4 regions of the Ruegeria sp. AB9 genome follow, and region 4 is predicted to be linked to each of the others. Evidence: riboswitches for the same ligand, from Rfam matches in the RefSeq annotation. Region 4 holds a riboswitch; each other region holds the start of a gene.

Region 1 (7,478 bases), on a different contig from region 4:
TCAGCCCGCCACCTTTCTGATCCACTGGTCGACCGCGACCGCTGCGATGATAAGGATCCCGATCAACAGGAAGGTCCATTGTGCGTCCGCGCCCAGCAACCGAAGTCCAAGCGTAAAAACGCCAACGATCAACGCTCCGAACAACGAGCCAAGAATGGACCCGCGGCCCCCGAACAGGGAAATACCCCCGATCACAACCGCTGTTATGCTTTCAATATTGGCCAATTGCCCTGAAGTAGGAGATACCGACCCGATCCGGCCAATCAATGCCCAGCCTGCAAATGCGCAGATCAACCCGGACAACATGTAAACGGACATCAGCGTTCGGTGCACGTTGACGCCGGACAATTCGGCGGCTTCCGGGTCATCACCAACTGCGTAAACATGCCGTCCCCAAGCGGTATGGCGCAGCGCGTAGGCAAGTCCGAGGATCAGCACCAGCATGAAGATCACGCCGACGGTGAACACAGCGCCACCCACGTTAAATTTGGCCCCGAAAAGTTGCAGGATGCTAGCATGTTCCTCGATATCCTGCGACCGGATGGTTTCATTCTGCGAATATAGGAAATTTGCAGCGAGAATGATTTGCCACATGCCAAGCGTCACGATGAAAGGTGGCAGCTTGATGCGGCTGACGAGGAAACCGTTTACCGCGCCGATGGCGGTACCCACAACAAGACCGCAAACGATGGCGATCGACGGTGGCAACCCATACCGGAAGGTAAACTGACCCATGACGACCGATGACATCACCATGATCGCTCCGACGCTCAGATCGATACCGGCGGTCAGGATCACCAGGCTTTGCGCGGCCGCGACGATTCCGACAATCTGAACCTGCTGAAGGATCAGGGTCAGCGCAAATGGTGAGAAAAACTTGGACCCTAACAAGGCACCGAAAATGACGATGGCAGCCACAAGAACGATCAATGGCACCAGAGAAGGGTTTACATGTAGAAAATGCTGAATTGTTCCGACAAATCCGCGTTGGTGATCGTCAAACTCGGCGACCTGTTCCGGACTGCCATTTGCGGCGGCTTCGAAATTGTCTGACTGTCGTGAAGTATCGGACATAAACGTTCCCCCAAAGCGTCAGGCTACTGACGACTTTAGCAAATTTTCGGGCGTGTGAGTGGTTTGATAGGTGAAAGGCCGCTTTGCGGCCTTTCACGCGTTCAGCTTAACCCCAGCAGAGGTCCATGCCATCTTTGACCGAGATTGACTCGACGCCATCAGCGGCCTTGTCCGTAACGAGTGCCACGCCGGTGTCAAAGAAATCCTTACCTGGAGTATTGTCAGGCTTCACGCCTTCGTCCGCCCACTTTTTGACGGCCTCTACCCCCAGCGAAGCCATCAACAACGGGTATTGCTGTGATGTCGCGCCGATAACGCCGTCAGCGACGTTCTGGACACCCGGGCAACCACCGTCGACGGAAACGATCAATACGTCATTTTCACGCCCGATGGCTTTCAGCGCCTCGTAAGCGCCTGCCGCCGCCGGTTCGTTGATGGTGTGAACAACGTTGATCGTCGGGTCCTTGGCCAGAAGGTTCTCCATCGCGCGGCGGCCGCCTTCTTCGTTGCCGGCGGTGACATCACTGCCGACCAGACGGGGATCTTCTTCATCGCCGATCACATTCGGATCAGCCAGATCCACGCCGAAACCTTGCAGGAAGCCCTGATTGCGCAGCACATCCACTGTGGGCTGGCTGACCGCCAAGTCCAGAGTGGCGATTTTCGCATCATTGGCTGCGTCGCCCAGAGTGGCCTTGGCCCACTGTCCAATCAAAAGTCCGGCAAGGAAATTGTCCGTTGCAAATGTCGCATCGGCCGAGTCAATTGGCTCAAGCGGCGTATCCAGAGCGATAACCAGAACTCCTGCGTCCCGCGCCTGTTTAACTGCTGGGACAATGGATGATGTGTCCGAGGCTGTCAGTAGAATGCCTTTGGCGCCGTCCAGAATGCAGGTCTCAATAGCCTGCACTTGTGTCTCGTGGTCGCCGTCGACTTTGCCAGCAAAGGCTTTCAACGTCATTCCAAGCTCTTCAGCTTTCGCTGTCGCGCCTTCCTTCATTTTGACAAAGAATGGGTTGGTATCTGTTTTGGTGATCAGGCAAACGGTTTCGCCTTCTGCCATTGCACTACCGGCCATGGCAGTAACTGCCAGCGCAGACGCGCCCGCAAGTTTCGCAAGTTTCATCAGTAATCCTCCCAGTTTTTCCTATGCCCAAGAGGGCACGAGGGCGATCAGGCGAAAATAACCCGAACCCATATGAAACCATCACCAGATTCGAATATTGAGTCAATAAATAAATCACTCTTATTTATTATTGACAGAGTGCGGAGGCTTCCACATTCTTCAACGGGAAAGGGGTGGCCGTGTCCGCAAATACATCTCAGGAAAGCTCCATTGGCTCGCACGGACCAGAAGTGCGTGGAACCAACCAAAGTGGGATGCGGGCCCGAAACGAACGCCTTGTTCTGTCGCTTGTCCGGCGTCATCAGGCCCTCGCGAAGTCCGAGATCGCACGCATGACAGGGCTGTCAGCGCAAACGGTTTCAGTCATCATGCGCCAATTGGAAAAAGATGGTTTGCTTCTGCGCGGCGAACCGGTTCGCGGGAAAGTCGGGCAGCCATCTGTTCCCATGCGCCTCAATCCAGATGGCGCGTTTTTCTTTGGACTCAAAGTCGGGCGCCGCAGTACCGAACTCGTTCTGACCGACTTTGTCGGAAATGTGCGGCAACGCGAGCGGCGAACCTATGATTATCCAACGCCGAAAGCCACTTTGGATTTTTCCAGAGAAAGCCTTGAGAAAATGATGTCGTCCATGTCACCTGAGGCCAAAGGCAGGATCGCAGGGCTTGGGATTGCCATGCCGTTTTACCTGTGGGACTGGGCCCAGACATTGCAGGTTCCTCAGGAAAAAATGGACCCGTGGCGTTCCGCGGACATAAAGGCGGATCTCGCGCTTTGCTACGATATGCCGATATTTCTTCAAAACGATGCGACGGCAGCCTGTGGAGCGGAGTTGGTTTTTGGTCCAGCGGACGGGCCTCGGGATTTTTTGTACTTTTACGTCGGATACTTCATTGGCGGAGGTGTGGTTCTCAATGGTTCAATCTTTTCGGGTCGTGGAAACGCTGGTGCACTCGGCCCTTTGCCAGTGCCTGATGACACGAGCGGTGTGAAGCCTTTGATCGACGTGGCCAGCCTTTACGTACTCGAGCGTTCAATCTCCGCAGAAAAGGCAACTACGCATTCTATATGGGAAACGACCGAGCGTTGGGAATTGCCAAAAGTTCAACTGGAAAACTGGTTGAAACAGACGGCGAGCGGGATTGCCAGCGCAATTGTCTCATCCTGTAGCCTTATAGACTTTGAATGCGTGAAGATCGATGGCTGGATGCCGCCGGATATCAAAGCGCGTTTGGTTGAGATGGTTGAAAACGAACTTTCCGATTTGAATCTGACCGGACTTGAGCGACCTTCTGTGCTGGCAGGAGCCGTAGGCCCGGACGCCCGTTCGTTGGGCGCGGCAAGTTTGCCCTTGTCAGAAAGGTATCTTTCCGAAGCGTAAAGTTCTTTTATATGCACTTCTCGGGCCAAGTAAGTTTACCGAAATTTCCAGAGTTCATGACTTTTTCGACAGTCATCACAATTGATCGTTGACGGATGCCGGGATTGTCTGGCAAGCCGTTCGGCATGTCCGGTTCCGGGGCGTGCTCTGGAATCAATAGGGAATGCGGTGCGGGCTCAGGCCCAATTCCGCAACTGCACCCGCAACTGTAAGCGGCGAGCAGGGCTGACACGCCACTGGGATTCTCCCGGGAAGGCCAGTCCAACGCTTCGACCCGCAAGTCAGGATACCTGCCGGATATGTGCCCTCATTTATGGGCACTCCTAATCGGCGACGGGATGTTCGTCGGACCAGGATGCTTGAAAAAGCAACTCGGCCTTGGATGTCCCGCAGTCAAAACGAGTTTCGTGCCGGGACTGGCGCGATGGGACAAGGACGACTGTTCATGAAGAAGCTGCTCTCTGCAGCCGTTGCCGCGGTGGCGCTCCCCGCCATGGCTAATGCGCATTTCCTTTTGGAATACACCAGTGACACCATGATCGAAAAGCCGGGCGACGTGCCGGTCAAGCTGATCTTCTGGCATCCGTTCGAAAATGGCCATGTCATGGATCTGGAAAAGCCGCAGGAATTCTATGTAATCCACAACGGTGAAAAGACCGACCTGCTGGGCACGCTGGAACCTGTCCGATTTACCGGCAAAGAGAATGAAGGCGCGGCTTTCAAAGGCACTGTTCCTGTCAAGCGCTCAGGCGACTACGTGCTGGTGACGGTTCCGCAGCCTTACTATGAAGAGTCAGAGGACATCTATATCCAGCAGCTTACCAAAGCGTTTCTGAACCGCAACGAACTACCGACCGACTGGATGAACCCGGTGGGCCTGCCGACCGAGATCATTCCGCTGAACAAGCCGACCAACATCATTGCGGGTTCGACCTTCACGGGGCGCGTGATGGCGGATGGTCAGCCGGTTGCGGGCGCCGAGATCGAGATCGAATACATGGCGGCCGAGCCTGACATGGACAGTGCAGCCGCTTCGACCCCGAACGTTTCGCCGATGCCCGGCGGTGCCGTGGTCGCCATCTCGGACGATAACGGGTATTTCTCGTTCGGTGTTCCAAAAGCCGGATACTGGGGTTTCGCAGCACTTGGGGCTGGTCCAGTGACCGAACATGAAGGTAAAGAACTCAGCCAGGACGCGGTCATCTGGATCCGCGCCTGGGATCTGGAGTAACGCCAAATGCATATCGTCGACGGAGCCCTTTCCAACCCGGTCGTAATTGGCGGCGCCGTCGCCGCTGCGGGGGGGATTGCATTGGGCCTCAGGTCACTGGACCTTGATCGCATTCCCACTGCGGGGGTGCTGTCTGCCAGTTTCTTTGTGGCATCGTTGATCCACGTGCCCATTGGCCCGTCGTCGGTACATTTGATCCTGAATGGCATGGCCGGGCTTCTGCTTGGCTGGGCCGCATTCCCGGCTTTGTTCGTCGGGCTTTTGCTGCAGGCCGTCTTCTTCGGCTTTGGCGGGTTGACAGTGTTGGGGATCAACACTGTCAATATCGCCTTGCCTGCAGTCGTGGCAGGAATGCTCTTTGGTGGCCTGATCGCCCGCGGCACACCTTTGCACGGAGCGATATGGGGAGGTGTCGGCGGTGCATTTGCAATTGCCGCCACAACCGGCATGGTTGCGGTATCGCTGGCATTGTCAGGAGACGAATTTTTGCCCGCTGCCAAGCTCGTTTTCTTTGCACATATCCCCGTCATGGCCATTGAGGCGATTTTGACCGGGTTCGCGGTTTTGCTGGCCCGCAAGGTCAAGCCCGAGCTGTTTGTCAAAGGAGTGACCACATGAAGCATCTGGTTTTCGTCCTGGCACTGTGCTGCGCACCTGTGCCTGCACTGGCGCATAAAGTCATAGCCGGCGTTTTTGAATCCGGCGACGCCATTGAGGGCGAGATCGGGTTCTCTAACGGTGATATGGCAAGCGAGACCGAGGTCATTGTCTCCGGCCCGGATGGGGCAGAGCTGGGTCGCACTGTCACTGATGTGGACGGTTTCTTTGTCTACACACCGAACTCAGCCGTGTCGCACACCTTTTTTGCTGACCTTGGTGCCGGACATGTGGCCGAAGTCACAATGTCTGCCGAAGATGTCGCAGAGATCATGGGCGTTGCGGTGGCTAAAACCGGTGACTCATTTTTGGCTGCTCCGACACAGATCAGCGGTTCAGTTGCTTCGCTCAGCGACGAAGAGCAGCAGCTAATTGCCAAGGCCGTGCGTGACGAATTGCGCCCGCTTCGGCGCGAGATTGCAGCTTATCGCGAACATAATGACCTGCAGACGATCCTTGGTGGGATCGGCTACATCGTTGGTCTGTTCGGTTTGGGCTTTTACATGGCGGCCCGCCGCAAACTGGCAGCCTGATGGCACACGTACTGGGTCAACAAGAGAAAACACTGGCCGAAGCCGGTGGCCGGTCCGAAGGGCTGATCAGCCCATTGGATCCCCGAATGCGGATCGTTATGGCCGTGGTTTTTGCGGTTGTGACCGTAGCGCTGTCATCTCTGACGGCACTGTGCGCGGCACTGGCAGTGTCACTGTCGCTTCTGATCGTTTCGCGCCTGCCGTGGCGGAAGACATTGAAACGAATGGCCATGATGGATGGGTTCATCGTGTTCATGTTGGTCCTGTTGCCCTTTTCTATGCCCGGAGACCCGATGTTCACGCTTGGGGGGTTCCCGGCAAGCTGGCAGGGTTTCTGGAAGGCGGTCGAGATTGCCCTGACCGCCAATGCCGTGATCCTGTCCCTGATGGTGCTGGTCGGCACGATGGAACCGGTTACGCTGGGCCACGCGTTGCATCGTCTGCGCTGCCCTGAAACGCTGGTTCATCTGCTGATGTTCACCATCCGGTATATTGAGGTTTTGCGGGAAGAATACCTGCGCCTTCGCGCCGCAATGAAGGTGCGCGGTTTCCGACCGACAACAAACTGGCACACATATCGCAGCTTTGGCTACCTTGTGGGCATGATGCTGGTTCGCGCGATCGAAAGGTCGGAACGTATTCTGGGTGCGATGAAATGCCGAGGATTCTCTGGGCGTATGCTGCTGCTTCAGGATTTTGCTCTGACGCGCAGAGATATCGTATTTGCTGCGGGCCTCGGCACCCTTTGCATGGGCTTGATCATTCTGGATTTCGCATGACACTGATCGCGCTTGAAAACATCTGTTTTTCTTACCCGGGTCAAGCCCCTGTCCTAGACGGGGCCAGCCTGAGCCTGAACGCAGGGCAGCGCCTGTCCCTGACAGGCCCGAACGGTGCGGGAAAATCGACGCTCTTGCGCATTACACTCGGGTTGCAGCGTCCGGAGTCCGGTACAGTCACCGTTTTTGGCCAGCAACGGACGGAAGAGGCCGATTTCCATGAGGTGCGCCGCCGGGTGGGGCTTGTATTTCAGGATGCTGACGACCAGCTGTTCTGCCCAACGGTTGCCGAAGACATCGCCTTCGGGCCGCTTAACCTAGGCAAGACACGGGACGAAGCACTGACCATCGTCGATAAGGTGTTGGGTGATCTGGATCTGATGCATTTGAAAAATCGCATCACCCACAAACTGTCAGGTGGCGAGAAACGATTGATCACTCTTGCGACGGTTCTGGCGATGGAGCCTGAAGTGCTTTTGCTGGACGAGCCAACAAATGCGCTGGACACGAAGAACGAGGCACGCCTGTTGGAAATCCTACGCTCTTTGCCACAAGCGATCCTGCTGGTAAGCCATTCGCCAACGTTCCGCACGGAACTGGCGCCGGATGAGTTGGACCTTCGCGACGGGAAACTGGTACCTGTCTGATCTGTTTCAGCTCTGTTCCGATGGGAAATTCGTCCAGCTTAGTTCCTTCGAT
Region 2 (7,478 bases), on a different contig from region 4:
GCCCGCGACGGGGCTGATCTTGCCGCAGTAAAAACAGCCCAGATTTTTACCACACATCTAGGTGCGTTGATGGGCGATCTCGCAGTCACACTGATGCCGACGGGCGGAGTTTTCCTTGTGGGTGGCGTTGCCGAAAAAAACCGCTGGCTTTTTGGTGATGACTTCAAGGATGCATTCAACGGTGGCGGCCGCTTTAGTGAATTGCGCCGTTCGTTGAACCTGTATGTGTCTGAACAAGCAGAGTTCGGGATCGTCGGAGCAAATAACTTTTGCAAGAACATGCTTGCACGGTAAACGAACTGACCGAGATCCCTATGCAGAGAAGGACTAGAATATGATCCTGTGCTGTGGCGAAGCCCTGATAGATATGATCTCAGAAACAACTGTTTCGGGAACACAGGGCTACGTGCCGCATAGTGGTGGTGCGGTTCTGAATACAGCCGTTGCGATGGGACGTCTGGGCGTGCCGGTCGGAATGTTGACGGGATTGTCGTCGGATATGTTCGGCCAGCAACTGATCAATGCCCTGAAAGCCAGTCACGTGGACACATCGCATGTGATTACCTCAGACCGGCCCACCACGCTTGCCTTTGTACAGCTTTTGGACGGGCATGCATCTTACAGCTTTGTCGATGAAAACACAGCGGGCCGGATGTTGCTGCCCGAAGACTTGCCCGAGCAACTTCCTGCAGTTTCTGCACTGTATCTCGGAGGGATCAGTCTTGCGTGTGAGCCCTGCGCAGATGCTTATGCTGCCCTACTGGATCGCCACGGGTCTGACCGGGCGGTGATGCTGGACCCGAATATTCGCCCGGATTTCATAAAGGATGAGACCCGGTTTCGAACGCGCCTGAATCGCATGATTTCACAAGCGGACATCGTCAAGGTTTCGGACGAGGATTTGGATTGGATCATTCCGGGCGCTGAATCCGAAGCCGCGAAGGCGTCTGTGTTGCTGCAAGCAGGTCCGGCCGTTGTCATCGTTACGCGCGGAGGCGACGGGGCCAACGGGTATCTGGCAGATGGTTCAGAGGTCTCGGTTCCGGTGAAGCCTGTCGAAGTTGTTGATACAGTCGGCGCAGGTGACACGTTTAACGCTGGTGTCCTGACCCAGCTTAGCCGCGCGGGGCATCTCACTAAAGCAGGGCTACGAAACATGACCGCGGAAAGCTTGCGAGCGGCCATGGCATTGGGCGCTGACGTTGCCGCTGTGACTGTGTCACGAGCCGGGGCCGAACCACCTTGGGCGCATGAGCTTTGATCGGTAGAATGGCACAATGAAACGATCAGAAATCAACCGCATCAAATCCGAGGCACAGGCGTTCATTCAGTCTTTCGGTGCCGTGTTGCCACCCTTTGCGGATTGGTCGCCGGAGCAAATGCGCAGCCCTGTGGCCGAAACGATCCGTAGTCGCGGATTGGGGTGGGATATTACCGATTACGCTCAAGGCCGGTTCGACAAGCTTGGCTTGTTCCTGTTCACCCTTCGAAACGGTGAAGTGAGTGATCTCACATCCGGTCGTGGGATGCTCTATGCGGAAAAGCTGCTGATTTCGAAAGATCAACAGCTATCGCCGATGCACCGGCATATTGTCAAAGCGGAAGACATCATCAACCGGGGTGGTGGCGATCTGGTTCTGGAAATCTATGCGTCGGATCCAAGCGGCGGAATTGACCGGAACAATCCGGTGACGGTCCCGAGCGATGCCTGCCCTGTTACCTTGCAACCCGGAGAGCATTTGCGACTTAAGCCGGGGCAAAGCGTGACATTGATGCCCGGCGTCTGGCATGCCTTCTGGGCCGAACATGGCGATTGCCTCATAGGTGAGGTTTCGACTGTGAATGATGACCGTACGGATAATGTGTTTGAAGACCCGATCCCTCGGTTCTCTAAAATCGAAGAAGATGCTAAGCCGGATTTTCTTCTTGTGTCAGACTATTAGCCTCATTTTGGATAGAGTCGCGCAAACAGGAAGACAGACCCAACGCTCGCAATGCGATCCAGCCCCCGATCTTTCTGCCGCTTGACAAGTCTTGCGTCGCCAGACTAGCTGATCGGGATGGTTCCGTAAGGGATGAAAATGGGAATACGGTGCGGCGCCGGAATGCGCCAAGTCCGTGACTGCCCCCGCAACTGTAAGCGGAGAGCGACGCCACTGTGCCACTGATCCGAAAGGGTTGGGAAGGTGGGCCGAGCTGTGACCCGCAAGTCAGGAGACCTGCCATCGCATGGTAAACCAACCCGAGGCGGGGCGTCTCGGAAGGAGGCTTGATGGCGCGGTTGCGTGAAATTTCGGTATTTGCCCCCGATCTGACTCTGGCAAAAGACGGAGAGGGCAATGACCTACTATTCTGATCACTACGTTCTGATCTGTTCGACATGTCAGGGGCCGATCCCAGCCGAGGCTGCGCAAAAAGTGCTGGATGCTCAGCTTCCGGACGGTTTTGAAACCCGGATGATTGCATGCATGGCAGGTTGTGAACGGGCCATGACCGTTGGCTTTCAGGCCGCTGGCAAAGCTCAGTACCTATTTGGTGATATTGAAACGGCAGGCGACCTGACGGCGCTGGTCGATTTTGCAACCCAGTTTGGTGACAGCGACGATGGCTGGACCAGTGCGTCGGATCGGCCCCCTGCCCTCTTTACAAAGACCTTATCGCGGATGCCCGCCTTGCCATTGGCGGGCGCGTCATGAGTTTTCTGGTTGCTGAGGATCTGGAGTATTACGCCCTCAACGGCGATGTCTTACTGAAAAATGTGTCATTCAGTCTGGACGAAGGTTCAATTCTGGCAATTGCCGGACCGAACGGTGCCGGGAAGACCACGCTGCTGAAACTGCTGTGCGGGATCGAGCGGATCGCGTTGGGTGATGTTCGGATTCGAGGCCAAAGTCTTCGCAACCTGTCCGCCCGCCAGCGCGCCCAATCCATTGCCGTGGTTGGCCAGCAGGAAATGCCGGACGGACGCATGCGCCTGCAAGACTATGTTGCCTTGGGGCAAATCCCGATTCAGGGTGACCGATCGGCGGCTCAGCACAAGGCTGATCTGGAACGGGTGCTAACGACGACCGAGCTGTCTCACTTCGCGAACAAACCGATGAGCCAATTATCAGGTGGTGAACGTCAGCGTGCTCATATCGCGCGTGCACTGGCGCAAAACCCGTCTTTGCTGTTTTTGGACGAACCTACCAACCATCTGGACCCTGACGCCAAGGGGCACATGCTGTCGCTGGTTGCTGATCTGGGTGTGACGGTCGTCATGATTGTCCACGATCTGGTGATGATCCCGGAATTTGCCACCCATGTGGCGTTGATGAAAGCTACGCGCCTGACAGGGTTTGGGCCTGTTAGCGAAGTTCTGACCCCTGATCGCGTGCGTGACACGTTTGGCGTGGATTACCTGTGCTTTCAACATGAAGGTCGCATGATCCCGGCGCTGGATATCCGAAAACGAAAACTGTCATCATAACAGGAGCTTAAAATGATGCAGAAACTCTGGCCGGTGGCTCTTTTCACTGGCCTCGCTAGCGGTGCGGCGGCGGATGCTGTGACCGTAGATAACTGCGGCGAACCGTTGGTTTTTGAAACGGCGCCCGAGCGTCTGGTCGTGCATGACATGAACATGACGGATATGGCTTTCGCTTTGGGTTTGCAGGACAAAATCGTGGGCCTGACCGGAATTACTGGTTGGTACAAAACAAGCCCTGATTTTGATGCTCAGCGCGGCGAAATCCCAGAGCTTGCCCCTAAATATCCGACCATTGAAAACCTCGTGGCCGTCGAACCCGATCTGTTCTTTGCGGGTTGGTACTATGGCATGAAACCCGGCGGCGATGTCACGCCCGCCACTCTGGAGCCTTTCGGAATCAAAACCATGGTTCTGACCGAAAGCTGCGTTCATCTCGACAAGGACCGCTCCGAGGCCAGCATGGACCTGCTGTTTGATGACGTTCTGCGTCTGGGCAAGGTCATGCAGGTTGAGGATAAGGCTGAGGCACTGATCACCGGCTGGAAAGACCAATTATCCAGCATCGAAGCAAAAACAGCCGATCTGAAAAAACCTCGTGTGTTCCTGCTGGACGGACCCGCCGATGCTCCGTTCACCGCCGGCAAGTTCGCCATTCCCGATGCAATGATTGCAGCTGCCGGGGGTGAGAACGTGACCCATGATCTGGACACAAGCTGGGGCCGCACGTCGTGGGAGGCCGTGGCCGCTTCTAACCCGGAGTTTCTGGTTCTGCTCGACTATCAGTCCGGCAATGGAGCAGCAGACACCTTCCAGTTTCTGAAAGATCATCCTGTGATGTCGCAAACGGACGCGGTCAAGAACGAACGTTGGATCGGCCTGCGGTACGAAGAACTGACGCCCGGACCGGCAAACATCGAAGCGATCGCAAAAATGGCAAGGGCCATGCATCCGGATACCAACTGATATGGTCCATTTGGGCCGTTTGATTATGCTGGGGGCGGTTATTCTGACCGCCCTTTTGCTGCTGTCCATAGTCTATGGGACGACGCAAATCCCGATGCGCGAGGTCTTTTCTGCCATCGGTCTCGGAACAGGTCTGACTGAAGGCGAGATGTCTCCCTTGCATCGGATCGTCTTTGACCTTCGCCTGCCCCGGGCTTTGTTCGCAGCTGTGATTGGTGCAGGTCTGGGTGTGGTTGGTGTCGTCCTTCAAACCACAACGCGCAACGATCTGGCTGATCCGTTCCTGTTCGGTCTGTCCTCTGGCGCTGCTGCCGGGGCGGTTCTTGTGATCACCGTTACAGGTGATGTGTTGGGTATCTGGACATTGCCATTGGCGGCGTTTTGCGGTGGCCTGATCGCCTCTGGCATAGTGTTGGCATTGGTGCAGAGTCTGCGCACAAGTGCGCCGGAAAAACTGATCCTGGCCGGTTTGGCGGTTTCCTTTCTGTTTTCCGCGATCACCAATTACCTGATTTTCTCTGGCGACAACCGCGCGGCCCATTCGGTAATTTTCTGGATGCTTGGCGGTTTGGGTCTTGCCCGGTGGGAGACGTTTCCCCTTGTCCTGATCGGCTTGGGCCTGATCCTGAGCTATTCGCTTTATCGCAGCCGCTGGCTGGATGCGCTGCTGACCGGGGATTTCACCGCCTCATCACTGGGTATTCCCGTTCAGGGCCTGCGGTTCCGCATGTTCTTCGTCGCAGCTCTGGCGACGGCCAGTTTCGTGTCCGTAGCCGGTGTGATCGGGTTCGTCGGGTTGATGGTGCCACATATCGCACGCGGTATCGCCGGAACTCTGCACCGAAACCTGCTGGTCGTCTCTGCCATCGTCGGGGCAATTCTGTTGACGCTTTCAGATATCCTCTCACGACTTCTGCTGGCCCCGCAGGAATTGCCAATTGGGATTGTCACAACGTCAATCGGATCACTTTTTGTCTTTATGTATTTATTCAAGTCGGATCGCGGGAACTAGTTTCAATGACAGGTCCAACATTCTGAATTTCATGGCACAAGAAGCCTCGGGCCAAGACCGATGAAGCTTCCATTGAGTCTGCTCCTACCATAAGTGAGCGCAACACGGTTGTTTTTAAGTATTGATGAGGTCAAGCAGTTCGGCATGCAGTTCAGGAGTTGCGGCAGAAATGACCGCGCCATCTGAATTGAGAGTCAACGCCCGCCCCTGCCAATCGGTCATCACTCCACCGGCGGCTGTGACGAGGGGTGAAATCGCCAGATAGTCGTAGGGTTGCAAATCGTAGTCCACCACAGCATCCACGTGCCCTGAAGCAAGCAAAGCATGAGGGTAACAATCATAGGCGAAACGACGTGTTTGTCCTGTTTGCATCAGCCGATTGAACAGGCCAGAATGGTCGCGATAGATCTTGTCTCCTTCATTCACATACAGAACCGATTGATCCAGACGGGAAGTGCGCGAGGTTAGAATGGGTTGCCCATTCAGGCTGGCCCCGTCACCAACAATGCCCAAATAGGTCTCATTCAAAGCTGGCATGCCAATCAGGCCCAGCTGAGGTTGACCATCTACCAAATGTGCCAGAAGAAATCCGAACAACGGATGGCCGGACAGAAACGAGCGGGTTCCGTCGATCGGATCAATGACCCACATATGGCGCCCGTCGCCAGCCTCTTGCCCGTGCTCTTCGCCAAAGATGCCATGCCCGGGAAAATGCTGTTTCAGGTAGGTTCGCACTTCTGCTTCGACTGTCTTGTCGGCCTGCGTTACCGGGCTTTCGTCTCGCTTGAATTCAACACCCAAAGATCCCCGAAAAAATCGCATGGCGGACTCGCAGGCGATGTCCGCAATCTTCGTTGCGTGTTCGGTCAACGCGTTTGGGGTTGCCATTTCCGGTCCTTTCGGCTGGGGTCATCCAATTTGCAGCGGATGATGGTTTTCATGCCCTGAAAACTGAATGGGCGACCACTCAGTTCAGTCTTCAGAGGGGTGCGAGTTGCAACAATCCTGAGGCTTTATCAACAGTTTATGGGTTGCGAAAAATGAACCGCGCGAACTTTGGGAATCTCCAAGGAGATTTGCTGTGGTCACAGGCTTTTCTAACGAACCCAGATCGCTGGTGCCTTGTGTCGATCAATCGGTTCTTGCGTCCACAGGTCAAATCTTCACCCGGCTCATCTGCGGGTCGTAAAGCGGTTGCAATGTCACTTCGCAAGCGACTCTCTGAGTGGCAACATCCAACTCATATGTACCAGAAGTGACGTATTCGGCGTCAACACCCTTTGGACTTCGGATGTACCCGTAACCGATGGACTTTCCGACGGTGTAGCCATAGCCACCCGAAGTCAACCACCCAACCCTCTCGCCATTCCGATAAATGGTTTCACGCCCCAGAAGTACAACTTCCGGATCAACCGTGAAACACGCCAGCATCTTTTTTACACCTCCGGTCTTTTGTGTTTCAGAGGCAGCGCGCCCTTTGAAATCAATGTTCTTTCGTAGTTTTACAGCCCAGCCCAAGCCACTTTCGAACGGGGTATGATCCGGGCCGATATCCGAACCCCAGGCGCGATAGCCTTTTTCAAGGCGCAAGGATTCGATGGCCCTGTAGCCTGCATTAACCAATCCTTGCGGCTTTCCAGCCTCCTTCAGCGTATCATAGACGGTCTGGGCGTATTCCACGGGCAAGTGCAGTTCCCAACCCAGTTCACCAACATAGGTCACGCGCAGCGCTTTGACCGGACACCCGGCGATACCGATGGTTCGGATGGTGCCGAATTTGAAACCGTCATTCGAGACATCATCGCGCGTCACCGCCGCAAGAATGTCCCGCGCTTTCGGTCCCATCAGAGACAGAACTGCATTGGATGAGGTGATATCAAATAGCTGACAATTCATACCCGCCGGAATGTTCCGGCTTATCCAGTCGAAATCATGAGTTGCAAAGCCGGTGCCGGTAACGATGTAGAATTCGTCATGGGCCACGCGCCCCACGGTCAGGTCACATTCGATCCCGCCCTTGTCGTTCAGCATCTG
Region 3 (7,478 bases), on a different contig from region 4:
ACCACGCACAGTTCTCCGGTCGCTCGGGCCTCGTTGTCGCAAATATCGCAGATGTCAGTGGTGCCCACGTTCCCACAATTCAGGCACTCCCGAGCGGTAATGGCCACCTGCTGCATGGCATCAGATAGGGGCGTTAGCAGTAAAGCACGCTTGCGGATCAGATGGAGCACAGCGCGACGGGCCGAGCGGGGGCCGAGACCCGGCAGTTTGGCCATCAGGTCGATCAGATTGTCTATATCGCTGTTGGAACTCAACCTGAGCGCTCCTGCAAATGGGCCGGGCACAAGTACCCGGCCGATGATCCGTCAGGAATGTGTATCAGAACGGCAGCTTGATGTCTGCGGGCAGGCCCATGCTTTCGGTCAGTTTTGCCATCTCGGCCTGTGAGCGTTCGGTGGCTTTGGTCTGAGCGTCCTTGATGGCGGCCAGGATCAGGTCTTCGACCACTTCCTTGTCGTCACCATTGAAGATGGACGGGTCGATATCCAGACCTTTGAGTTCACCCTTGGCGGTCGCAGTTGCCTTGACCAGGCCAGCACCGGATTCGCCGACAACCATCATGTTGTTCAACTCTTCCTGCATTTCGGTCATCTTGGTTTGCAGGTCCTGCGCGGATTTCATCATCTTGGCCATGTCGCCCAGACCGCCAAGCCCGCCGAGTCCTTTCAGCATAGTATTCTCCTGTAACTCTGTTTGGGCTCTAAATACGGGCCACATCGACATGGCACAAGGGTTCTCGGGCCTGTCGTCAAGGTCTTTGGCAAGACCTTTCCTCCCGTTGAGCCCGGCAAGATTGGTTTTCAGATCACGCGAACACGGTTTAGACCATCGGCGTCGGTGACAGAGCAGCAAATGGATTTCAGGGTTCTTGGATGATCGTAGTCCCAAGGGCGGCCCCGATGCAGCGTTGCGCGTTCGTCCCAGATCAGGACGTCGCCTACAGACCATCCGTGGGTATAGACGTATTCCGGCTGTGTGCAGAACGCGATGGCTTCGTCCAGCAGGGTTTGACTTTCCGCATGTCCCATCCCCTCGATGGCAAAGGCGTGCGAGGCGATGAACAAGGCCTCTTCGCCTGTCACAGGATTTGGCCATATCGCGCGCCAGGGGCGATCCGGCCAGCGGGTCATTTTGGGCAAAGCGGCCAGATCTGCCGAGATCTTCGACCGGGAATGGGAAAGCCGGTGCCAGATAATCGCGTCCTTCAAGATGGATTTCAGGTGGTCGGGCAGGTCCTCCCATGCGGCTCGCGTCGATGCAATCTCGGTCTCGCCGCCAGTTGGTGGCACAACCTTGGCGGTCAGCATGTTGATCAGCGCAGGAGTCGGCAGGAACGTACTGTCCGTGTGCCACAGCATATTCGCCTGCAAGTCCAACAAGCGCAGATCGTCCTTTGTGCGCAGCCTGTCTTTTGTTTTGTTGGTCAGTTCAGAAACCTGAAATTCAATGTCGCGACCTGCCGCCATGGCTTCCCTGTTTTCCAGCGGGCCAAACAGTTCGGCGATTCGAATATGGTCTGCATCCGAAATCGATTGTGCAGGAAACAGCAAAGCTGAGTGGGTTTCGAATGCGTGCCGAATATCAGGATACAAGTTGTCACGGGTAACCTCACGCAGGTCGATATCGTGAACAACCAATCCGAAACGTGGATGCAGTGGTGATGTGCGCATCAAGGCCCTCCATCAAAACGTGTTCAGGAAGGGTGTGATTATCTGTGATCGCAATCTGTTTCATTTGCGACACGCGGTGGCGTCTCCTTGGGCTAGTCTTCCTCGAACGGGTCCCACTCATCTTCAACTTCGGGCAACGCTTCGGTCTCGACTTGGGCCGCGCGCTGTTCGGGCGTTTCGATCTTGGTGATCCGCGCCTTGGGGAATTGCGCGAGCACGGCCTGAACCAAAGGGTGCTGCTCGGCTTCGGATTTCAGCGCCAACTCCGCCTCGTCCCGTACTTCTGCAATTGTCGGTGTATCCCCGTTCGAGACAATCGAGACAGCCCACCGATTTCCTGTCCAGCGTTGCAGGGCAGAGCCCAGCCGCGGAGCAAGATCGGTTGGTGCTTGCGTGGCAGGGGTGAATTCGATTCGACCGGGTTGGTAAGACACGAGGCGCACACCGTTTTCCACCTCAACCAACAACTTCACGTCGCGGTTGGTGCGGATCAGTTCGACCACATGTTCAAAGGTTGGGTACCGGGCGAGGGCTGTTTGGGCATCCTGTGCCAATGCCGCAATCGGTGCGCCACCACCGCCACGAGGGGGCGAAGTGTAGGCAGAAGATTGGACCGCGCTGGCTTGCGTTGGCATCGCGCCCTGCCGCGGTATAGAAACGCCGCCGTTGGGCCCGCCTGACGGCGGGGGGGTATCCTGCAATCGCTTGATCAGTTCTTCTGGGCTGGGCAGATCAGCGACATGGGTCAGGCGGATAACGGCCATTTCTGCGGCCATCATGGCGTTCGGGGCGGCTGAAACCTCCTCCAGCGCCTTCAACAGCATTTGCCACATCCGGGTCAGGACCCGCATTGGCAGGGCGTTTGCCATCTGTTGGCCTCGGGTACGCTCGTCCGGAGAAACCGTCGGGTCTTCAGCTGCATCGGGTGTAATCTTAACGACACTCACCCAATGTGTGATCTCGGCCAGATCTCGCAGCACGGCCAGCGGGTCCGCGCCTTCGGCGTATTGACCGCTCAGCTCGGTAAGTGCGCTCGCGGCATCGCCGCGCAGTATCATATCCATAAGGTCCAGAACGCGGCCACGGTCCGCCAGTCCAAGCATGGCACGAACCTGATCGGCGGTAGTCTCGCCAGCCCCGTGCGAAATCGCCTGATCCAGTAGCGAGGTCGCATCCCGGGCCGATCCTTCCGCTGCTCGGGTGATCAGCGCCAGTGCGTCTTCCGCGATCTGGGCGCTTTCCGCTCCGGCGATTTTGCGCAGCAGACCGATCATGTCTTCGGGTTCGATCCGCCGCAGATCAAAGCGCTGGCATCGGGACAACACCGTGACGGGCACTTTGCGAATTTCGGTGGTCGCAAAGATGAACTTCACATGTGCGGGCGGTTCTTCCAGCGTCTTGAGCAGCGCGTTGAAAGCGCTGGTCGAGAGCATGTGAACCTCGTCGATGATGTAAATTTTGTAACGCGCGCTGGCGGCGCGATAACGCACGCTGTCAATGATCTCGCGAATGTCGTTGACGCCAGTGCGGCTTGCGGCGTCCATCTCCATCACGTCGACATGGCGGCCTTCCATGATGGCGACGCAGTGTTCGCACTGACCGCAGGGTTCGGTTGTGGGACCGCCGTTCCCGTCCGGACCGATGCAATTCATGCCCTTGGCAATAATCCGAGCGGTCGTGGTTTTACCAGTTCCGCGAATACCGGTCATGATGAAGGCCTGCGCGATCCGATCGGCCTCGAACGCGTTTTTCAGGGTGCGCACCATGGCATCCTGACCCACCAGATCGGCAAAGGTTTCCGGGCGATATTTGCGGGCGAGAACCTGATAGGCGGGGCTGGGGCTGTCAGTCATGTCTTCTCGTTCGGATTCGGTGCTTCGGCACAGCGTAGTGGCCACTGCTGCCCGCGTCCACAGCGTGGTGTGATGATTTTTGTTTTAGAAACGAGTCAGTTTCGCACTAAACTGCATCAGCAGATTTAATAACTCATTTTTGTAAAGAGTTCTTTGGGGAGGACACAATTCATGTCGCAGTTGGTGGTCTACGCCCTGCAAGTCGGAGGAGGAACGCTTGCCCTGACCTCGATGCCCGGACGTGGCGGGGATTATTCCAGCGATCTGGATACGATCGCAGCCTGGCAGCCGGGGCTTGTTGTATCGATGACAACGGATGTCGAAATGCTTCAGGACGGGGCGCAGAGTTTTGGCAGCGACATTCAAAGCCGCGCCAGCCGGTGGGTTCACCTGCCGATAGAAGATTTCGGAGCGCCGACAAAGGCGACTGAGGACGCGTGGCCGTCTGTCAGTGCCGCAGCCCGACACGCGCTGTCAGGCGGAGGTCGCGTTTTGGCACACTGTCGAGGAGGCTGTGGTAGGTCAGGCATGGTTGTCCTGCGGCTGATGGTCGAATGTGGCGAACGCGCCGACAAAGCGCTGGAACGATTGCGGGCCGTGCGACCTTGTGCCGTAGAAACTGATGCGCAACTGGCCTGGGCGTCTCAACTTGCCCAGGCACAGGTAGATCTGGAATCAGACTGAAAGCTGCTCGGGCGTGTAAACGGTTTTTCGAGGCCGGATCGTGGAAGCTTCGATCATAGCGCAGGGTGGGTATTTGACGATATTGGATGGCATCGCGCAAAACGTGTTTCCAAAGACCAAATCGGCATAAACATTCAGGGTCTCAATCGCAGCTTCGGGCTGCGTGCCGCAAAAGACACGAATGCTGCCTGATTGCGCCCGGAACGTTGCATGGCATCCTTCGGTGCAATGCGACAGCTCACTGTTTCCTTCAATCTCGAAATCATCGCTTGTGGCTGCTGTGGCCTGTGTCATGGCCTCCGCAATCGAGCGCGCAAGCTGCGCCAAAGCCGGGCAGGTTTTGCCCGTCCGCTGACAAACGGTTGCACTGTATTCATGCGTTTTTGTCTTCCAGATCATCCTGCGCCCTCCGCGCGTGGGGACAGGAGAGTTTGGTCAGGCAGGACGGCTTTTGCGGTCAGGACCTGCCCGGACACCCCGCCCGAGTTTCGGTTTCGTTTCCGATGGCAGGTCTCCTGACTTGCGGGTCATTGCTTTGCCAACCTTCCCAGCCGTTGGGCCAGTGGTGTTTTGGCATTGCTTACCGCTTACAGTTGCGGGGGCAGTCGCGGATTTGGTTGAGCCCTGAGGGCATAACCTCACCGTGTTCCCTTTTCATCCCGATCCCTTGTGGAGGTCGGAAACCATCACACAACCGCTAGCGTTTGACCACCCACCGAGTCAAGCCGATCTTTTGCCCGGACGTTTGGTCATGCTGGATGCACTGCAGGTTCCTGCGTACTGTCCATGGCATTGAAGTCGGCCCATTCGATTGTGCAGCGCAAAGTCAGAGATCATGTTGGATACAGAGCAGAGTGTTTTGACCGAAGATTTTCAATTCCCGTCTGGATCGGTAACGCTGTCTGCACGCCTCTATCGCCCAGTAGTCGAGCCGGAAACCGTTGTCGTGCTGAACAGTGCAACTGGTGTGCCGCGCGATTATTACTGTCATTTCGCACGATGGCTCGCCGCTGAGCATGGCATGGCCTGCCTGACCTATGACTATCGGGATTACGGGTTTTCTTTGACGGGCCGCTTGAAAGATTCGCGTGCGACCATGGCGGATTGGGCCTTGATCGACATGCCTGCGGCACGGGCGGAAATGCGTCGGCGATACCCGAATGCAAGACACTGGACCATTGGCCATTCAGTCGGCGCGATGTTGGGTCCGGTGCAGCCCGATATCGATAAGGTCGACCGTATGATCTGCGTTTGTTCGGGCCTAGTGACATTGAAGGACCATCCGTGGCCCTATCGGGGTCTGGCGTGGTTGTTCTGGTACGGTCATGCCCCTCTGATTGTGCGGGCGCTCGGGTATCTGCCCGGGAAAGCGATCGGCTTTGGCTCGGATCTGCCTTCATCTGTTTACTGGCAGTGGCGCAGGTGGTGCACGGCACCATTGAACTATGTGCCCGAAACTGGCCAGGACCTGCCTGCCGCGTGGTGGGAAGGTTCGGGCGTACCCGTAGATCTGTTCACCTTCGAGGATGATCAGATGGTGCCGCCAGAAGCGGTCTGGCGACTTGCTGATCTTTACGGCTCCGAGGCCAACCGTCACCTGCTGAAGCCAGCCGATTTCGGGCTGCCAGAGGTTGGTCATATCGGAGCATTTGCCCGGCGCAACGCTGCAGTTTGGCCGCGCCTGATCGCCTGACCAGACGCGGCGCAGGCGTTGCCGAGCACCTTCCAGCTATCGCCGGTCGCGAAGCTTTTTTTCCTGCATGACGCCACGCACCATCTTGCCGAACGCTTTATCCCGGGCCCGGGATTGAGCTACGGTTTCAGAGTTGCGCTGCTCTTCGCGCCGGAGCTTGCGCCAACGGCCTAATCGCGCCGGATCAAGCATGCCGCGGGTGATCGCCTCTTGCACTGCACATCCGGGCTCTGTGTCGTGCTGACAATCTGAAAAGCGGCAGTGCTGGCTTAACTCGGTAAGGTCCGAGAATACTTCGTCGATCCCGTCCTGAGCATCCAGCAGGCGCAAAGCGCGCATTCCGGGTGTGTCGATCAGCCAACCGCCGTTACGCATCCGGTGCAATGCGCGTGCGGTGGTTGTATGCCGACCACGTGCGTCATCCTCGCGAATACCTGACGTGGCGAGATCCTGATCGGTCATTGTGTTGGCAAGTGTCGTTTTGCCAACGCCGGACGATCCGACCAGCGCGCCGGTCTGGCCTGTGGGGCACCATGACAGGACTTTTTCAACTGCCGCAGGGTCCAGTGCGTTTACTGTCAAAACGGTCAAAAACGGGTCCACAGCTTGTACCTGCCCGGAGAAACTGTCGGGGTCGTCCGATGTGTCGGCTTTTGTCAGAACAACAACCGGGTAACACCCGGCCTGATGCGCAAGCGCCAAATAACGTTCCAGCCGGGGCAGGTTGAAATCGGCGTTGCAGGAACTGACGATGAACAGCACATCGACATTAGCAGCGATCAGTTGCGTCGCGGCACCAGTACCGGCGGCGCGTCGGTGCAGCAGGCTGCGCCGATCGAGCAGATGGCGCACGCGTTTATCGTCGTCAGTGAGAACCCAGTCACCGACGGCAAAAGCACCGGTCGGTTGATCAAGGGTCAGCAATGGAAATTCGCCATCCGGGGTCAGCCCGATCAGACGGTCCCGATGGACGGAAGCAATGCGAAAAGGCATGCATGAAGGGTTGTCCGCGTGTTGCGCAGCAAAGTGAGAGGACCATCCAAGGTCCGAAAGTGAAGAATACATTGGTCTGCCCGTTGTCAGAAACAGCAATCCCAACGGATGGCAAACGCTCATCCCCGGGTCACGTGTTCAGGCAGTCGGTTAGTACTGTGAGATCAGAACCGTTCTGCCCGAAGGGTTTTTGCTACAATCATAATGCCCTCCTGCGGCTATGGTTCACGAAGTGAGAGGTTGGACATCGACCCAAGCGGGGCTCGTTGTGGCTGCTTCCTTCCGGACCTGACCAGGTTGGCGAGGCGCTCGCCCGCGCCAACCTCTCGATTCTGGATATAGGGAAGGCTTCGGCAAAAGACAACCCGTCAGAGCGTCAGGCGAATGCGTGCAAAACCGTCGTCATCAGGTTCCAGAATACTTGGCTCGAACATGCTCAATTCATCAATGTACTTCAAAGCACCGGGACCCGTTCGAAGAATCGTCGTTGCCCCCGATTGCGACACCAGAGAGAAAGGATACGGCTGCTGGGCCAACGGATCGGGCGGCAGGCGTTGGGTCATGTAATCCCGCAACAGGTCCCTG
Region 4 (7,478 bases):
GATCTCTCGTCTTATTCCCAAAGTTATCCGGCTTGTGCCACATCCTGAACCGCCCAGCAACGGCCCTGTTGACGCAACCCGCTTACGTCTTTGCGTTTGCGGTCGCAGGCTTTGGTAAATTTCAATCTAGTCGTCGAAATTGCGCGCAATCCACTGGACGCCCTTTAGGAAAGCTGTTAAAACCCCAAGCACACCACAGCAAGTATTTGATTTTGCTTGAAAAGGCGAGTTGGCGGAGTGGTGACGCAGCGGATTGCAAATCCGTGTACACCGGTTCGATTCCGGTACTCGCCTCCAAATTTCATGCAGAATTAAGATACAGTTTACCCGGAGACGTTCGGATCTCGGATTAAAGTGCCTTCGCCGATCTTGCTTCGACCGCATCAAAACAGCACCGTGTATACATAAGACATGTGGTGTCTCCACGCGTCTTTGCAACTGCTGCTATGCAGCGCCGTGTTTTTTTACCTTTCTCGCCCCGCCACCATATGGGAAATATTATGTCCTAAAATCAATCAAAAACGAAATTTCATGACAAGGCGGGCAGGATGAATTAGGAGTTTAAGAAAGAAAGTAAGTTCTGGACGTATTGTGGAACACATAACCTTTACCTTCGAGATGGGAGTCGTTTGCGCCCTTCTGGCTTTCACCGTTTTTCTGTTCGTATCCGAAATCGTCAGAATCGACCTTTCCGCCATATTGGTTCTGGTTCTCATCGGCTTGCTCAGCTACGCGCCGGGTCTTCAAAATCTTGCGGATGTCCCCCGTCTGTTTGATGGGTTTGCATCCAATGCTGTCATCTCGATCATTGCGGTGATGATCGTCGGTGCGGGTTTGGACAAGACGGGTATCATGAACAAGGTAGCTGCCGTCATCCTCAAATATGGTGGTAAATCCGAAGGCAGAGTTGTGCCAATCATTTCCGGAACTGTTGGCGTTATTTCCTCATTCATGCAGAATGTCGGCGCCGCCGCTCTGTTCCTGCCGGTTGTCAGCCGCATTTCTTCACGGTCAGGTATCCCCCTATCGCGTCTGCTGATGCCGATGGGATTCTGCGCCATTTTGGGTGGCACCATGACGATGGTCGGTTCTTCGCCTCTTATCCTGCTCAACGATCTTGTCCTGACGGCTAACGACGGTTTACCGGACTCGCAGAAAATGGAGCCCTTCGGCCTTTTCTCGGTCACACCGATCGGGGCAGTTCTGATCCTGACAGGAATAGGCTATTTTCTGCTTTTGGGTCGCTGGGTTTTGCCTGCAGCTGAAGGGCCGGACAATACAGGCACCGGACAAGGGACACAGGAATACCTGCAGCGGGTCTATGGGCTCAAAGCGGATGTGTTTGAGGTCGTGGTGCCTGAGGACAGCCCTTTGGTTGGTGAGATCCTGGCCGATATCAACCATGAAAACCACCTGTATATCATTTCGACCTTCTATCGCGGCAAGACTTCGATGGTTCAGGTGTTGACGGCCGAAATTGCGGCACCCTGTCGGTTGGCCATCGTCGGGCGACGTTGGGAAGTGGAGGTATTCGCTAAGAAGTTCGGACTGACCGTTCTGCCAGACCTGGACATTTTCGTCGAAGAGTTCGCCCCCACCAATGCGGGGGTTGCCGAGGTGGTCGTCACGCCAGACAGCAAGCTGATCGGCAAATGCCCCCGCGAGCTTTTGTTCCGCAAGACCTATGGCATGTCGCTGCTGGCCATTCACCGGGGCGAAGAGACGCTCAGCCATGTCGAGACGGACGACCACAAATCCACTCAGATCGGACTCGAGAAATTCCAGGCGGGTGATATGCTTGTGGCGCATACCAGATGGGACAACCTGATGCGGATCAAGCGTGATCCGGATTTTGTTGTTGTGACGACTGACTTTCCACAAGACGAGCTGAGGCCGCAGAAGGTCGGCTGGGCGCTGGCATTTTTTGCCATTTCACTGTCCTTGATTCTATTCACAGATGTCCGGCTTTCGCTGTGCCTGCTGACCGGAGCGGCAGGCATGATGCTGACACGGGTGCTGAGCGTGGATGAGGCATACCGGGCTGTTGGATGGAACACCGTTTTCCTGCTTGCCTGCCTCATACCATTGGGGCAAGCCGTGCAGAACACTGGCACCGCTGCATGGATTGCGCAGCAGATCATGGTAATTCTGGACGGCTGGCCGCTCTGGTCACTGCAAACCGGTATCGCCATTCTGGCTACAGCCTTTTCGCTGGTCATGTCGAATGTCGGGGCTACGGTCCTGCTCGTGCCGCTTGCAGTGTCGATTGCGGTGGCGGCAGGAGGGAACCCATCCGTCTTTGCTCTGACAGTCGCCATCTCCACCTCGAACAGCTTCATCATTCCAACCCATCAGGTGAACGCGCTGATCATGGGGCCGGCAGGTTACAAAGTGATGGATTTCGTGCGCTCGGGCGGAGTTATGACGGCTCTGTTTTTGGTCGTCTCGCTGGTTATGATCAACCTCATATATTAAGGCGAAAAGATCGGTTGTATTCGATGGCCTTTTCCCTCGTTCAAAAAGGCTCAGCTAAGGCAACCCGTCATCACGGTGGGCTACCCTCCATAAGATGTTGATAATCGCCGGGCTCATCCCAGACTAATCCCCTGCACACGATGCCGCCCATCGCCGTCCAGAGGTCGCTTTTTCTCCCTCGGCATAAATGTTACGCGCGACTCGCTTGACAAGCAGGCCAGCGGTGCCGCATGTCCCTTTCGTTGGTGTCGGCGACAGCCGATGAAAAGGGAATGCGTCAACGGGTTTACCGCCAAACGCAGCCGCCCCCGCGACCGTGAACGGAGAGGGTGCCCAATGCCACTGGCCACAGGCCGGGAAGGCGGGACATCCGACAGAGGCCCGCCTCTGGTATCTGCAAGCCGGGAGACCTGCCAACAACCGAAGTTGAAACCGGGCGGGGTGTTCCGGTGTCGGGTCCGTGACCAATCGTGGCCCGCATGAAACCCCGTCCCCCGCGAAGAGGATTTGGGGGGATGAGAGACATGACCGAAACTACACCAGTCGAGTTGCTGGTCTGTACCACCTGCCGGCGCGGGTCGCCTGTTGAAGATGACGCGCAGCGGCCTGGCACGTTGCTGCACAAGGCGCTTGAGCAAGCTGACCTGCCCGAGGGCATCACCCTGAAAGCCGTAGAGTGCCTGTCGAACTGTGACGAAGGCTGCTCCATCGTATTGCGCGGAGGTCCGGATCGCTGGACTTTCGTGTACGAGCACCTCAACGAAACCGACCATGTCGAGACCATCGTGGAGGGTGCCACGAAGTACCTCGCGACCGAGGATGGCCTGGTCAAATGGCGTGAACGCCCCGAACATTTCCGCAAAAACTGCGCAGCCCGCATTCCCCCGATTGGAGCCCCGAAATGAGCACTCTTGAAAAACTCCCCGTCACTGTGATCACCGGCTTTCTGGGCTCCGGCAAGACCACGCTGGTCAAGCACCTGATGCAGAACCCGCAAGGCAAGCGCCTTGCCGTTGTGGTCAACGAGTTTGGCGATGTGGGCGTCGATGGCGACATCCTGAAATCCTGCGCCATCCCTGATTGCCCAGCAGAAAATATCATGGAGCTGGCGAACGGCTGCATCTGCTGCACGGTGGCCGATGATTTCATCCCAACCATCGAGGCACTGATGGCGCTGGAGCCGCGCCCCGATCACATCCTGATCGAAACCTCGGGACTGGCGCTTCCAAAGCCACTGTTGAAAGCGTTTGACTGGCCCGATATCCGCTCGAAAATCACCGTTGATGGCGTGATCGCGCTGGCGGATGCCGAGGCCGTCGCTGCCGGTCGGTTTGCTCCGAATGTCGAGGCTGTGGACGCCCAGCGCCTGGCCGATGACTCGATCGACCATGAAACGCCCCTCTCCGAAGTGTTCGAGGATCAGATCTCGTGTGCCGACATCATCTTGCTGACCAAGCCGGATCTGGCCGGCCCGGAAGGTGTCGCAAAGGCCAAAGAGGTCATCGCAGCCGAAGCCCCGCGCCCGCTGCCGGTGGTTGAAGTCGCCGAAGGTGCCGTAGACGTACGCGTCGTGCTGGGCCTTGAGGCTGCCGCCGAAGATGACATGGACGCCCGGCCGAGCCACCACGACGGTCACCACGACCACGAGCATGACGATTTCGAAAGCATCATTGTCGAACTGCCTGAACAGACCGACCCGGCCCAACTTGTTGCCAATATCGAACGTCTGGCCAATGAGCTGAACATCCTGCGCGTCAAAGGGTATGCCGCCGTTCAGGGCAAACCCATGCGCCTGCTGGTTCAGGCTGTCGGTGCCCGCGTCCGTCATCAGTATGACCGCCCTTGGGCGCCCGGCGAGGAACGCCGCTCGCGTCTGGTCGTGATCGCCGAGCATGATGACATCAAAGAAGCCGCAATCCGCGATATCCTCGTGGGCGTGACCGAGGCAGCCGAGTAAAACCCATGCACGTCGTCTTCCGCGAAAGCCACGGGCTCGAGGAAACCGAGACCCCGACCGATCTGGGCCAAAGCCCGGCGGATCTGGTGGTGCTGTCGTTCTCCGATAGTGACCTTGGCGCTTTCGCGGCAGGTTGGCATCGTGGTGGCGGGCCTGAGGGACGTATGCCGACCTTGCGGCTGGCAAATTTGACGGCGCTGAAACACCCGCTGTCGGTCGATACCTATGTCGAACAGACGCTCGAAGGTGCCAAAGGCATCCTGATACGACTGATCGGCGGCGTGCCCTATTGGTCTTACGGCCTTCAACAGGTTCTGGCGTTGGCCCAATCTAAGGGCATCGCCCTGGCCGTTTTACCAGCGGACGGGCGCGAGGATAACCGGCTGGATGACTATTCCACCCTGCCCGTCTCGACCCTGCGACGCCTGTCGCATCTTTGCGACACGGGTGGCGAGGTCGCGGCCCAGGCTGCACTGGCGCAAATGGCTCTGGCAGCGGGGCTCTATGCAGGACCTGTTATGGGGGCCAAAACGCTGCCTGAATGCGGTGTCTGGTGTCCTGATCAAGGCGTAATCCCGGCGGAAAAAGCGTTCGAAGGCGATCGGAAACGCATTCTCGTCACCTTTTATCGTGCTTATCTGACTTCGGCGGACACCGCTCCGGTAGCGGCCTTGATCCGAAGCCTGCGCGCCCGCGGGTTCGATGCAGTGGGCCTGTTTGCTCCGTCGCTCAAGGCCCCTGCAGCCGCCGACTGGCTGCGGGAACAGGTTGTTGCGCTGAACCCATCCGCAATTATCAACGCCACTTCATTCTCGGGCAAAGGTGCGTCGGGAACGTCGCCGTTGGACGCGGCAAATGTACCTGTGTTTCAGGTCGCCCTCGCCACCTCGCGCCGCAAGGCGTGGGCCGAGGCGGAACGCGGGCTTTCCCCCGCGGATCTTGCCATGCATGTGGTACTGCCCGAAGTGGACGGACGGATCTCGGCGGGCATTGCGTCTTTCAAAGAACCCGGCAAGCGTGATCCGCATCTGGAATACGCGCGCTTTGCGCACCGGGCCGAACCGGACCGGATCGAAGCGATCATCGACCGTGTTTCCGGCTGGCTTGCTCTGAACGACAAACCCAAGGCAGACCAGATTCCTGCGCTGGTGCTGTCCACCTATCCCGGCAAAGACTGGCAAATGGCCCATGCGGTTGGCCTCGACGCGCTGGCGTCGGCCGAAGCGATGCTGGCCGACCTAAATAGCGAAGGCTATGACACCGCGACTGCCGAGCCGATTGCCGACACGCTTCTGGACACCCGGATATCGTGGTCGCTTGAGGACTACCTAACCGCACTCGCTGAGTTGTCCGAGACCCTGCGCGCCGATCTACGCACCGTATGGGGCAGTCCCGATAACGACCCAATCTTCGCACATGGCGCATTTAACTTCACCGCCCTGCGCCGGGGCAAAGCGTTGGTCGCACTGCAACCTGAACGCGGCACGCCCGAGTTGCGTGATGACGAGTATCATGACCTCTCGCGCACCCCGCGCCATAGCTATGTGGCGTTTTACCTGTGGTTGCGCAAAGGGCTGGGCGCGGATGCACTGATCCATATCGGCGCGCATGGCACTCTGGAATGGCTGCCAGGCAAATCGGTCGCCTTGTCAGCAGATTGCTGGCCCGAGGCGTTGATCGGCGATCTGCCGGTGATCTATCCCTTTATCGTCAACGACCCCGGCGAGGCCGCCCAAGCCAAGCGCCGGATCGGAGCTGTCACGTTGGGCCACATACCGCCCCCGATGAAGGAAAGCGGCACGCCGGATCGGATGGTGAGGCTGGAGTCCCTGTTGGATGAATTCTCGAACGCTGACGGGCTGGACCCCAAACGCCGCGACCGCCTGCAAGAAGATATCAGGGACGAGGCGCAGGCCATTGGTTTGGAAAGTGATCTTGGCCTCAATCAGGCGACTTGCACCGCCGAGGCTATCACACGCATCGACCGCTTTGTCTGCGATATCAAGGAAAGCCAGTTTGGCGACGGGCTGCATATCTTCGGGCGCGTGCCCGAGGTGACGGGCAATTTCGATCCAGCCCCTTCGGCGCACGCCGAACGCGACGCGCTGATCAAAGCGCTCGCGGGCAAACGGATCGAGGCCGGGCCATCGGGTTCGCCCTATCGCGGTCGGTCAGATGTTCTGCCCACCGGGCGAAACCTCTACACCACCGACCCGCGTTCAGTCCCGACCCGTGCAGCTTATACCCAAGGTGTCAAACTGGCCGAGGAACTGGTGCGCCGCCATCTTCAGGAAGAAGGCGATTACCCAAAGGGGCTGATCGTCGATCTATGGGGGTCGGCCACCATGCGCACCGCCGGAGAAGAGTTCGCCATGGCGCTGCACCTGCTGGGCGTCAAACCCGTGTGGGACAAAGGTTCCGAGCGGGTTTCCGGCGTAGAGGTGCTACCGATTACCGACCTGAGCCGCCCTCGTCTGGACGTGACCTTGCGAGTCTCGGGCCTGTTCAGGGATGTTTTCCCGACACTGTCGGCTCTCTATGGCCAAGCGGTTCGCGCATTGGCAGCGCGCGATGAAGCATCAGACTGGAATCCCTACGCTGGTCAGGAACCGGCGGTGCGGGTCTATGGACCTGCCCCGGGAAGCTACGGTGTCAACATGACCCAACTGTCCGAGGTGTATACCGACGAAGCCCGCGTTGAAGCCGGTGAGGCGTGGCTTGAGGCCAGCTCGTTTGCATTGGAAGGTGAACACATCTCACAGGACAAAGACGGTATCGCCCAACGCGTTGCAAACGCAGACAGCTTTGTCCACTTGCAGGACCTGACCGAAACCGATCTTCTTCTGGCCAACGACTATGCCACGCATGAGGCCGGCTTTGCCGCTGCCAAGAAGATCGCTGGTGGAACCGCACAGCTATACCACCTGGACAACACCAATCCCGAAAACCCGCGTGCCCGCACCTTGCCCGAAGAGATCAGCCGTGTCGTCCACGCCCGTGCCGCCAACCCAGGCTGGATCGCCGGAATGCAACGCCACGGGTTCCG

The links. A riboswitch is a leader RNA that binds a small molecule or an ion and turns the genes downstream of it on or off. The one in region 4 is predicted to bind cobalamin.
Region 1: linked by a shared signal. The riboswitch ahead of ACR0K5_RS23765 (DUF4198 domain-containing protein) and the one ahead of ACR0K5_RS18095 (DUF1636 family protein) in region 4 are both predicted to bind cobalamin.
Region 2: linked by a shared signal. The riboswitch ahead of ACR0K5_RS18755 (DUF1636 family protein) and the one ahead of ACR0K5_RS18095 (DUF1636 family protein) in region 4 are both predicted to bind cobalamin.
Region 3: linked by a shared signal. The riboswitch ahead of ACR0K5_RS11470 (hypothetical protein) and the one ahead of ACR0K5_RS18095 (DUF1636 family protein) in region 4 are both predicted to bind cobalamin.

What each region holds. Positions count from the first base shown of each region.
Region 1 covers NZ_JBQGAA010000024.1:7,604-15,081, reverse strand. Annotated here, with positions in the region: gene ACR0K5_RS23780 (ABC transporter permease) at 1-1,074, opposite strand; gene ACR0K5_RS23785 (ATP-binding cassette domain-containing protein) at 1-1, opposite strand, end outside; gene ACR0K5_RS23775 (substrate-binding domain-containing protein) at 1,181-2,200, opposite strand; gene ACR0K5_RS23770 (ROK family transcriptional regulator) at 2,380-3,579, shown strand; cobalamin riboswitch at 3,693-3,891, shown strand; gene ACR0K5_RS23765 (DUF4198 domain-containing protein) at 4,025-4,810, shown strand; gene cbiM (cobalt transporter CbiM) at 4,817-5,428, shown strand; gene ACR0K5_RS23755 (cobalt ABC transporter permease) at 5,425-6,000, shown strand; gene cbiQ (cobalt ECF transporter T component CbiQ) at 6,000-6,779, shown strand; gene ACR0K5_RS23745 (energy-coupling factor ABC transporter ATP-binding protein) at 6,776-7,426, shown strand.
Region 2 covers NZ_JBQGAA010000011.1:75,869-83,346, reverse strand. Annotated here, with positions in the region: gene ACR0K5_RS18770 (glucokinase) at 1-294, shown strand, start outside; gene ACR0K5_RS18765 (carbohydrate kinase family protein) at 335-1,261, shown strand; gene ACR0K5_RS18760 (D-lyxose/D-mannose family sugar isomerase) at 1,278-1,943, shown strand; cobalamin riboswitch at 2,047-2,241, shown strand; gene ACR0K5_RS18755 (DUF1636 family protein) at 2,340-2,696, shown strand; gene ACR0K5_RS18750 (ABC transporter ATP-binding protein) at 2,693-3,469, shown strand; gene ACR0K5_RS18745 (ABC transporter substrate-binding protein) at 3,482-4,432, shown strand; gene ACR0K5_RS18740 (FecCD family ABC transporter permease) at 4,434-5,444, shown strand; gene ACR0K5_RS18735 (inositol monophosphatase family protein) at 5,559-6,332, opposite strand; gene ACR0K5_RS18730 (GcvT family protein) at 6,600-7,478, opposite strand, start outside.
Region 3 covers NZ_JBQGAA010000003.1:468,740-476,217, reverse strand. Annotated here, with positions in the region: gene recR (recombination mediator RecR) at 1-254, opposite strand, end outside; gene ACR0K5_RS11490 (YbaB/EbfC family nucleoid-associated protein) at 319-672, opposite strand; gene ACR0K5_RS11485 (TauD/TfdA dioxygenase family protein) at 801-1,670, opposite strand; gene ACR0K5_RS11480 (DNA polymerase III subunit gamma/tau) at 1,763-3,523, opposite strand; gene ACR0K5_RS11475 (protein-tyrosine phosphatase family protein) at 3,695-4,207, shown strand; gene ACR0K5_RS11470 (hypothetical protein) at 4,199-4,606, opposite strand; cobalamin riboswitch at 4,696-4,910, opposite strand; gene ACR0K5_RS11465 (alpha/beta hydrolase family protein) at 5,043-5,900, shown strand; gene rsgA (ribosome small subunit-dependent GTPase A) at 5,937-6,965, opposite strand; RNA gene ffs (signal recognition particle sRNA small type) at 7,124-7,222, opposite strand; gene ACR0K5_RS11450 (bifunctional 2',3'-cyclic-nucleotide 2'-phosphodiesterase/3'-nucleotidase) at 7,262-7,478, opposite strand, start outside.
Region 4 covers NZ_JBQGAA010000010.1:87,484-94,961, forward strand. Annotated here, with positions in the region: tRNA gene ACR0K5_RS18085 (tRNA-Cys) at 224-297, shown strand; gene ACR0K5_RS18090 (SLC13 family permease) at 619-2,475, shown strand; cobalamin riboswitch at 2,702-2,907, shown strand; gene ACR0K5_RS18095 (DUF1636 family protein) at 3,000-3,380, shown strand; gene cobW (cobalamin biosynthesis protein CobW) at 3,377-4,432, shown strand; gene cobN (cobaltochelatase subunit CobN) at 4,438-7,478, shown strand, end outside.